Regions from separate parts of the Nitratireductor sp. OM-1 genome, predicted to be linked through region 1. Evidence: predicted binding sites of a transcription regulator. Region 1 holds the regulator's gene; the other holds the start of a gene.
The links. Region 1 encodes PhoB, which activates phosphate uptake and scavenging genes when phosphate is short. Its sites were predicted from a motif close to TGTCATNNANCTGTCAT; they were not measured.
Positions count from the first base shown of each region.

Region 2: a site for PhoB is predicted at 2,179-2,195, ahead of phnF (phosphonate metabolism transcriptional regulator PhnF). Genes of this name have one in related genera too.

Region 1 covers NZ_CP029208.1:781,486-785,898, reverse strand. Annotated here, with positions in the region: gene pstA (phosphate ABC transporter permease PstA) at 1-403, shown strand, start outside; gene pstB (phosphate ABC transporter ATP-binding protein PstB) at 418-1,233, shown strand; gene phoU (phosphate signaling complex protein PhoU) at 1,268-1,978, shown strand; gene phoB (phosphate regulon transcriptional regulator PhoB) at 2,015-2,701, shown strand; gene DEJ54_RS03660 (hypothetical protein) at 2,785-3,126, opposite strand; gene DEJ54_RS03655 (DUF1328 domain-containing protein) at 3,215-3,382, opposite strand; gene DEJ54_RS03650 (response regulator) at 3,515-4,309, opposite strand.
Region 2 covers NZ_CP029208.1:1,533,686-1,538,098, forward strand. Annotated here, with positions in the region: gene DEJ54_RS07310 (carbon-phosphorus lyase complex subunit PhnI) at 1-1,016, opposite strand, end outside; gene phnH (phosphonate C-P lyase system protein PhnH) at 1,020-1,631, opposite strand; gene phnG (phosphonate C-P lyase system protein PhnG) at 1,631-2,098, opposite strand; gene phnF (phosphonate metabolism transcriptional regulator PhnF) at 2,219-2,983, shown strand; gene DEJ54_RS07330 (ABC transporter substrate-binding protein) at 3,108-4,334, shown strand; gene DEJ54_RS07335 (ABC transporter permease) at 4,356-4,413, shown strand, end outside.

The sequences.
Region 1 (4,413 bases):
GACGATCATCATCGCAACGCGCGCAGCGCTGCGGGCCGTGCCGCCCTCCATCCGTGCGGCAGCTCTCGGCCTCGGCGCTTCGCGCACCCAGACGGTGTTTCACCATGTGCTGCCGCTGGCCGCGCCCGGCATTCTCACGGGCACGATCATCGGTCTGGCGCAGGCGCTTGGCGAAACCGCACCGCTGCTTCTGATCGGCATGGTGGCCTTCGTGGCCGATTACCCGACCACGCCGCTCGATCCCGCTACGGCGCTGCCGGTTCAGATCTACATGTGGGCGAATGAGGCCGAACGCGCGTTTGTCGAGCGCACCTCGGGCGCTATCATGGTGTTGTTGCTGTTCCTCGCCGTGATGAACATTACCGCCATTATTCTGCGGCGGCGCGTCGAGCGTCGCTGGTAACGGAGTGGAAGGACATGAACATGCTCACTGATGCTGCTGTTGAAGAAGCACTGGATGCGAGCCAGAACTCGGACACCCTCAAGATGCGCGGTGAAGACGTCTGCGTCTTCTACGGCGAGAAACAGGCGCTGTTCGGCGTCAATCTCGACGTGCGCGAAAACCAGGTGACCGCGCTGATCGGCCCCTCGGGCTGTGGCAAATCCACGTTCCTGCGCTGCCTGAACCGCATGAACGACACGATCGACATTGCCCGGATCACCGGCAAGATCACGCTCGATGGCGAGGATATCTACGATCCCCGCATCGATGTGGTGGAGCTGCGCGCCCGGGTCGGCATGGTCTTCCAGAAGCCCAATCCGTTCCCCAAGTCGATCTACGAGAACATCGCCTACGGTCCGCGCATTCACGGTCTGGCGACGAAGAAGTCGGAGTTCGACGAGGTCGTGGAAGCGAGTCTCCAGAAGGCTGGCCTCTTCAATGAGGTGAAGGACCGCCTGCATGAGCCCGGCACCGGTCTTTCCGGTGGTCAGCAGCAGCGCTTATGCATCGCGCGCGCCATTGCCGTGTCGCCGGAAGTGATCCTGATGGACGAGCCCTGCTCGGCGCTCGATCCCATCGCCACCGCCAAGGTGGAAGAGCTGATTGACGAGCTGCGCGAGAACTACACGATCGTGATCGTCACGCACTCCATGCAGCAGGCGGCCCGCGTCTCGCAGCGCACGGCCATGTTCCACCTCGGCAATCTGGTCGAGGAAGGCCCGACGGACAAGATGTTCACCAATCCGGATGACAAGCGCACCCAGGATTACATCACCGGACGCTTCGGCTGACGGCGCGGCAAACGCACAGATAAGGAACCAGACCATGGGCGAGCACACAGTCAGCTCCTTCGATGAGGAACTCGGTGAAATCGACCGCCTCATCCGCGACATGGGCGATCTCTCCGGCGAGATGACGCGCGCTTCCACCAGGGCGCTGCTGCACTCCGATACGGCGCTTGCACAGCGCATCATCTCCGATGACACGATCATGGATGCCAAGCAGCGCGACCTTGATGAGCGCGCCATCACGCTCATCGCAAAGCGCCAGCCGATGGCGCAGGATCTGCGCAGCGTCGTGGGCGCCATCCGCATGGCGGCTGATCTCGAGCGCATCGGCGATCTGGCCAAGAACATTGCCAAGCGCGTCGGCGCCGTGGGCGAAAGCGCCACGCCGCGCACGCTTGCGCATTCCATCGACGCGATGGCCGGCCTCGTGCTGAAACAGGTCAATTCGGTGGTCGAGCACTATGTGGCGCGCAATGCCGAGGCGTTAATCCGGCTGCGCGACGAGGATGAGGAAATCGACATTCAGTACACGTCGGTTTTCCGCGAACTCCTCACCTACATGATGGAAGACCCGCGCAACATCACGGCCTGCACGCACCTCCTGTTCTGTGCGAAAAATCTTGAGCGTATCGGCGACCATGTGACCAATATCGCCGAAAATGCCTATTATGTGGTGACGGGGTCCCAGCTTCCGGTCCAGCGGCCGAAGCTTGACGAAACACAGATGACGGTCGAATCCGATGTCTAATCGGTCGTAGACTGCCCGAGGAGAATGCCTGCCATGATTGCCCCCAAGGTCATGGTCGTTGAAGACGACGAACCGCTTTGCGTCTTGCTCAAGTACAATCTGGAAGCCGAAGGCTATCAGGTCGAGATGATCTCTCGCGGCGATGAAGCCGAAGTGCGCCTGCAGGAAAACGTACCCGATCTGCTCGTTCTGGACTGGATGGTTCCGGCCGTTTCCGGCATCGAGCTGTGCCGCCGGCTGCGCATGCGCCCCGAAACGGAGCGCCTGCCGATCATCATGCTCACCGCCCGTGGCGAGGAAAGCGACCGCGTGCGCGGCCTTTCAACCGGCGCGGACGACTATCTGGTGAAGCCTTTCTCGACGCCGGAATTCGTGGCGCGTGTTCGCGCGCTTCTGCGGCGCGCGAAGCCGGAAGTGCTCTCGACGGTTCTTTCGGTCGGGGACATCGTACTCGACCGTGAATCGCACCGTGTCTATCGCCGCAAGAACGAGATCCGTCTTGGACCGACAGAGTTCCGCCTCCTGGAATTCATGATGCAGCATCCCGGCCGCGTCTTCTCGCGCAGCCAGCTGCTCGACAATGTCTGGGGCGAGACGATCTATATCGACGAGCGCACCGTGGACGTGCATGTGGGCCGGCTGCGCAAGGCCGTGAACCACGGGCGTCTGCCCGATGTGATCCGCACCATTCGCGGCGCGGGCTATGCGATCCGCGAAGCCTGACAGACGCGATACAGTCATTAAAAAAGCCCCGGTTCGACCGGGGCTTTTTTGTTGAAGCTCTTCGCCCGTTATTTCGTGGCCCGTTATTTCGTGGCGGCGTGTCCGGGACGGGCATGCTCGTTCTGCGCCACGGCAAAGCTCGTCACCGGCTCGATGGAGGCGGTCAGCTCGCCATTGCTGGTGATGTCCCACTCCAGGATCGCATCGTCATAGACAAGTGCGGGATCCACATAGACACAGGTGGCGAGAACCTGCGGCGCTTCGGTTTCCAGCTCGCGCATTGCAACCGGCTTCTCCGCCTCGCACTCCTCAAACGTCTCGTAGACCGGGGTGGGGGCGGGCAGTTCCTGGCATTCGCGCGTGTCGCCGGCCCCCACATTGCCTGAGCAGCCGACAATCAAAAGAAGTGCAGCGATGTGTTCCATGGCTTTCTCCTTTCATTGTCTTCACGAAACGGAAGCCATGGATGGTCCGGTTCGCTTATGCCGCATTCGTTTATGTGTGCGTCGCCGTTTAGCGACCGCGTTTCAGAAGGCCCATGATCAGCGAGATCGCGAGCAGGGCGAGGAAGATGTAGAAGAGGATCTGCGCAATGCCTGCCGAAGCGCCGGCAATTCCGCCGAAACCGAGTGCGCCGGCGATGATCGCGACGACAAGGAATATCAGGGCCCAGTATAGCATTCTGTCTCTCCGTTTAGTTATGCCGGTTAAACGTCTGGCACTCGGATTTGGTTCCGCCGGAGAGATTTTGGGCAAAAGAAAAGCCGCCCGGAGGCGGCTTTTTTGAGAAACGCGTGAAGAAGCGGGGGCGTGTCAGGCCGCCGCGTGCGCCTGCTGATCGAAGAAGAGCGCCTGGCTGATGAGCGCCTTGACCATTTCCGGGCTGAACGGCTTGGTCACAAGGAAGGTCGGTTCCGGGCGCTCGCCCGTCAGAAGCCGCTCGGGGAAGGCGGTGATGAAGATGACCGGTACGGTGGCCGCGTCGAGGATCTCGTTCACCGCATCAAGGCCTGAACTGCCATCGGCAAGCTGAATGTCGGCCAGCACCATTTTCGGCTGCGTCTTGGCAAACATTTCGACCGCCTGCTTGTGGGTGCGGGCCGTGCCGACCACGCGATGCCCGAGGCTTTCGACCATTTCCTCGATGTCCATGGCGATCAGGGGCTCGTCCTCGATGATGAGGATGTCTGTCGCCACCTGACGGGAAATCTCCTCGCTGGCTTCGCGCAGCATCGTGTTGATGCCTTTCATATCCGTCTCGAGAATTTCCGCAGCCTCTTCCGGCCGGAAATTCTCGACGGCCACCAGCAGGAAGGCCTGACGCGGACGGGGCGCGAGCGAAGAAAGGTTGCTCATGGCCCGCTTTTCCCATGCCGAGCTCGGCATGCCTTCGGGGACCGGAACGTCCAGCGTTTCGAACAGCGATGTGAAGAGCCTGAAGAGGGCGATCTTGTCGGTCGATGCCTCGGGAAAGATGCTCGTATCGGCGATCAACGCTTCAAGCGTCGCAGCCACCAGTGCGTCACCGCTGGACTGGGAGCCGGAAACGGCCCGGGAAAAGCGCCGCAGGTAAGGAAGGTGCGGAGCGATACGCGCTGACAGGGTCATGGATTTCAAGTCTCCCTCAAGACATGGCAATGAGAATTAGTGCATTTGTGACGGGTGAAACGCCCCATATGCGAAAATGTTCCCGTCGGAGGGAACGAATTCCG
Region 2 (4,413 bases), 750 kb from region 1:
AAGTCGACATAGTGCGGCAGCTTCAGGTGCTCGACGAAGCCGGTCGCCTGCACGTTGTCACAGTGCGAAATGACGAACTCCTCGTCCTGCGCCGGTGCGGTGATGTCTTCATCCAGCTCGTTGGCGCGCAGCGCCCGGTCGCACAGCGACATGGCCATGGCCTTGCGTTCCGACTGGCCGAACACCAGCCCGTAGCCGCGGGTGAACTGCGGCGGCACTTTCTGCGAGCCCTTGAACTGGTTGACCATCTGGCACTCGGTGACGCGGATGCGGCCGAGCGTGAGCGGGAAATCGAGTTCCGGCACGTCGATCTCCACATCCACCTCGCCAATGCGGATCTCGCCGGCGAAGGGGTGGTTGCGGCCATAGCCGCGCTGGGTGGAATAGCCGAGCGCCAGAAGGAACCCCTCGTCGCCACGCGACAGGGCCTGAAGGCGCTGGTCGCGCTCCATGGGAAACTCCGGCGGCTCGCGGGTGATGTCGCCGGGCTCGCGGTCTTCCGGCAGGGAGCCGTCTTCCTCGATCAGGCCTTCATTGGCGAGAATGTCGGACACGCGGGGCATGGCTTCTTCGGCCTCGCTGCGCGCCTCGGGCGCTGCCGGTTCGGCGTCCTCGGCCAGTTCCGGGTCAAGCAGACGGTGCGTGTAGTCGAAGGTGGGGCCGAGAAGCTGCCCGCCGGGCAGATCCTTGTAGGTGGCGGAGACGCGCCGCTCGACCAGCATCGCCGCCGTGTCGACGGGGCGCGTATAGCCGAAGCGCGGCAGGGTGGTGCGGTAGGCGCGCAGAAGGAAGATCGCCTCGATCATGTCGCCGCGCGCCTGCTTGACGGCAAGTGCCGCGAGGCCGGTGTCGTAAAGCGAGCCTTCGGACATGACGCGGTCGACGGCAAGCGAAAGCTGGCTGGCGATCTGTTCGAGCGTGATGGCGGGCAGGTTGCGGTCGCCGCGGCGACGGTCGGCCAGAAGCCGGTGCGCGTTCTGGATGGCGGCTTCGCCGCCCTTGACGGCTACATACATGGCTCAGGCCTCCTGGCTGGTGATGCGGGTGGAGCGGGGCAGGGCCGCAAGGCCCTCACGGCTGACCAGGATCAGGTCGATGCCGCGCGGAAAGCGGGCGTGGTTCTGCGCCCACTGGCGGGTGAAGTGACGCGGCATGGGACGGGGTGCGAGGCGCGCCTCGCTTTCGATGCCGGGGCCGTCGAGAACCAGTTCCTCGCCGCCCGAAAGATCGCTCACCTGAAGAACGAGCGTTGCCGAACGGTCGGGATATTCCTGCGAGCCCTGGGCGAAGTTCTCCAGCCCGATCAGGTGTTCGGGATCGGCCGCCAGGATGAAATGCGCATCGGCCGGCGTGTTGGCGAGCGGCGCGCCGGTGTGGAAGGCGAGCCAGGCGCGCACCGCCTCGTCGCCCGCAAGCGCGGGGTCAAGCCAGATCGGCGTGTCCTGATCGCAAAGCGCCAGCGCGACGGCTGCGGCCTCCGGCGTCAGCGGTGCGGGCGGCTTGGCGAGCGCAATGCCCTTATGGATCGTGCCGGGCTCGGCCATGGCCTGCATGACGGCGCGGAAAATGGTCTGGGCGTCGAAGACCGGGTTCTGGAAACCGCCTTCGATGGCGATGGAATCGAGCGTCATCAGTCCTCTCCGCGAACCATGGTGAAGAAGTCGACCTTGGTGGCCGCCGTTTCGGCGCGACGGGTCGCGTCGGCCTCGATGCGGCGGGCGCGCAGCGGCGCGAGGATCTTCTCCTCGATCCGGGCTTCAAGGTCAGGTTGCTGGCGCAACGCGTCGATGAGGGCGGCAACCCGCACCTTCATTTTCTCGCGGCCAAGCGCATAGGCGTGGCCAACCTCGCCGCCGGGAAGCTTGACGGTGGCGCGCGTGACGGTGGCTTCGCCGAAGTTGAACGGCGCGCCGCCGCCGCCCATGCGGCCGCGAACGGTCACAAGGCCGGTTTCAGGTCCGCGCAGCGTTTCGGCCTCGTCGGGCAGCCCGGCTTCGTTCCAGAGCTGCATGAGATCGGCGCCGCTCGCCATGGCCAGCACCGCCATCGCTTCGCGCCGCCGCTCGGTGACCGCCTGTCTTTCCTGTCGTGAGACCATGATGTCTCCTTCCTCGTTCGCCAATTTGTCTATTGTTCTAGACAACCAAACATATTATGGGTTTTGCCTAACGGGTGTCCATGACGCGTTGATGACAGCGCAGCCGGGGAGAACGGGATTTTGGCGCAGGCGAAGAAAAAGGAAGCGGTGATCGAGCGGCGCAGCGGCGTTGCGCTCTGGCGGCAGATCGCCGACCGCATGCGGCGCGAGATCGGTGAAGGTCTTCTGGGGCAGGGAGGGCGCATGCCACCGGAAGTGGCGCTTGCGGAGCGCTTTGGCGTCAACCGGCACACGGTGCGCACGGCGATTGCGGCGCTTGTGCAGGAAGGCGTTTTACGCGCAGAGCAGGGGCGCGGCACCTTTATCGAGGGACGCAGGCGGCTGGCCTATCCCATCCGCAGCCGTACGCGTTTTTCGGAAGGGCTGGCGGGGCAGTCGCGCGGGCTCGCCGCCGATCTGCTCGATCATGCGGTGGAGCCCGCGAGCCTTGATGTTGCAAAGGCGTTGTGTCTTTCGCCCGGCGCGCCGGTGATCCGGCTGGAGACGCTTTCGCATGCCGATGGACGGCCCGTTTCCCGCGCCCGTGGCTGGTTCGACGCAGAGCGGTTTGCGGGCATGGCGGAAATTTTTTCGCGAACGCGCTCGATCACGGCCTCGTTCCGGGAACTGGGCCTTGCCGATTATCTGCGCCACAGCACCACTGTAACAGCCCGGCACGCAGAAGCGGGCGATCTGAAAGACCTGCAGCTTTCGCCCGGCGCGATCGTTCTGGTGACCATTGCCATCAATGTGGATGCGCAGGGACAGCCCGTGCAGTATTCCGAGACCCGTTTTGCCGCCGACCGTATCGAGTTACACATTCCCGGCGCGGACGAGACCGGCTGAGAGCGCCCATCACCCACAACTCACCGCGAAGTGACCGCAACGCGAGGTGGTTTGCGTTGATTTGATCCGCCCTGACGTGCTCTATCCCAACGGGTTTCAAACAAGGGCAACAAAGGGGTTTCGCTTGCGCGCACTGCTATTCTCGACTGCACTTCTGGCCATTGGCGCGGTTTCAGCCGCCGCCGATACGACGCAGCCCGATCCCTCGAACTGGGATGCGGTTCTGAAGGATGCGCGTGGCGAAACGGTCTATTTCAACGCCTGGGGCGGTTCGCAGAACATCAACGATTACATCGAGTGGGCGGGTGACGCGCTGAAAGAACGCTACGGCGTGACGCTCAGACATGTGAAGCTTGAGGATACCGCAAGCGCGGTCGCCACCGTGGTGGCGGAAAAGGCTGCCGGTCGCGATGCGGGCGGCACGGTCGATCTCATCTGGATCAATGGCGAGAACTTCGCCGCCATGAAGCAGCAGGGGCTGATCCTCTCGCCGGGCTGGGCGGAAAAACTGCCCAACTGGGCCTTTGTGGATGTCGAGAACAAGCCGACCATCCGCACCGACTTCACCGTGCCGGTGGAAGGGCTGGAAAGCCCGTGGGGCATGGCGAAACTCGTCTTCTTCTACGACACCGCGCGCATCCATGTGGAAGACCTGCCGCAGGATGCCGACGGGCTGTTGAAATGGGCGCAGGAAAACCCCGGCCGCTTCTCCTATCCGCAGCCGCCGGATTTCATCGGCTCTTCCTTCCTGAAGCAGGTTCTGGCCGAAACGGTCGAAGACCCGGCAGTGTTGCAAAAACCGGTCGATGAAGATGCGTTCGATCAGGTGGCAAAGCCGCTTTTCGACTATCTCGATGCGCTGAACCCGGCCATGTGGCGCTCCGGCCGTGCCTATCCGCAGAATTACCCGGCGATGAAGCAGCTTCTGGCCGATTCCGAACTCGACATCATCTTCGCCTTCAATCCGGCTGAAGCCTCGAACGCCATTGCCAATGGCGAGCTGCCGGACACGGTGCGTTCCTTCACCTTTCCCGGCGGCACGCTGGCCAACACCCACTTCCTGACCATCCCCTACAATGCTTCGGCGAAGGCGGGGGCGCTGGTGGTTGCCAATTTCCTGATGTCGCCCGAAGCGCAGGCGCGCAAGCAGGATCCAGCCATCTGGGGCGATCCGACGGTGCTCGCGCTCGACAGGCTGGATGTGGATGACCGCGCCCGCTTCGACGCCATCGATCTCGGCGTCGCAACGCTGCGGCCCGACGAACTCGGCCCGGCGCTGGACGAGCCGCATCCGAGCTGGATGGAGCGCATCGAAACCGAGTGGAAACGGCGCTATGGGGTTGGAAATTAGCCAAGGCATGGGACCAGCCTGATGCTGACGCGCCTCGGTCCCTTTCTCGCCATCGGGCTTCTGACCGTTCCGGTCGCGT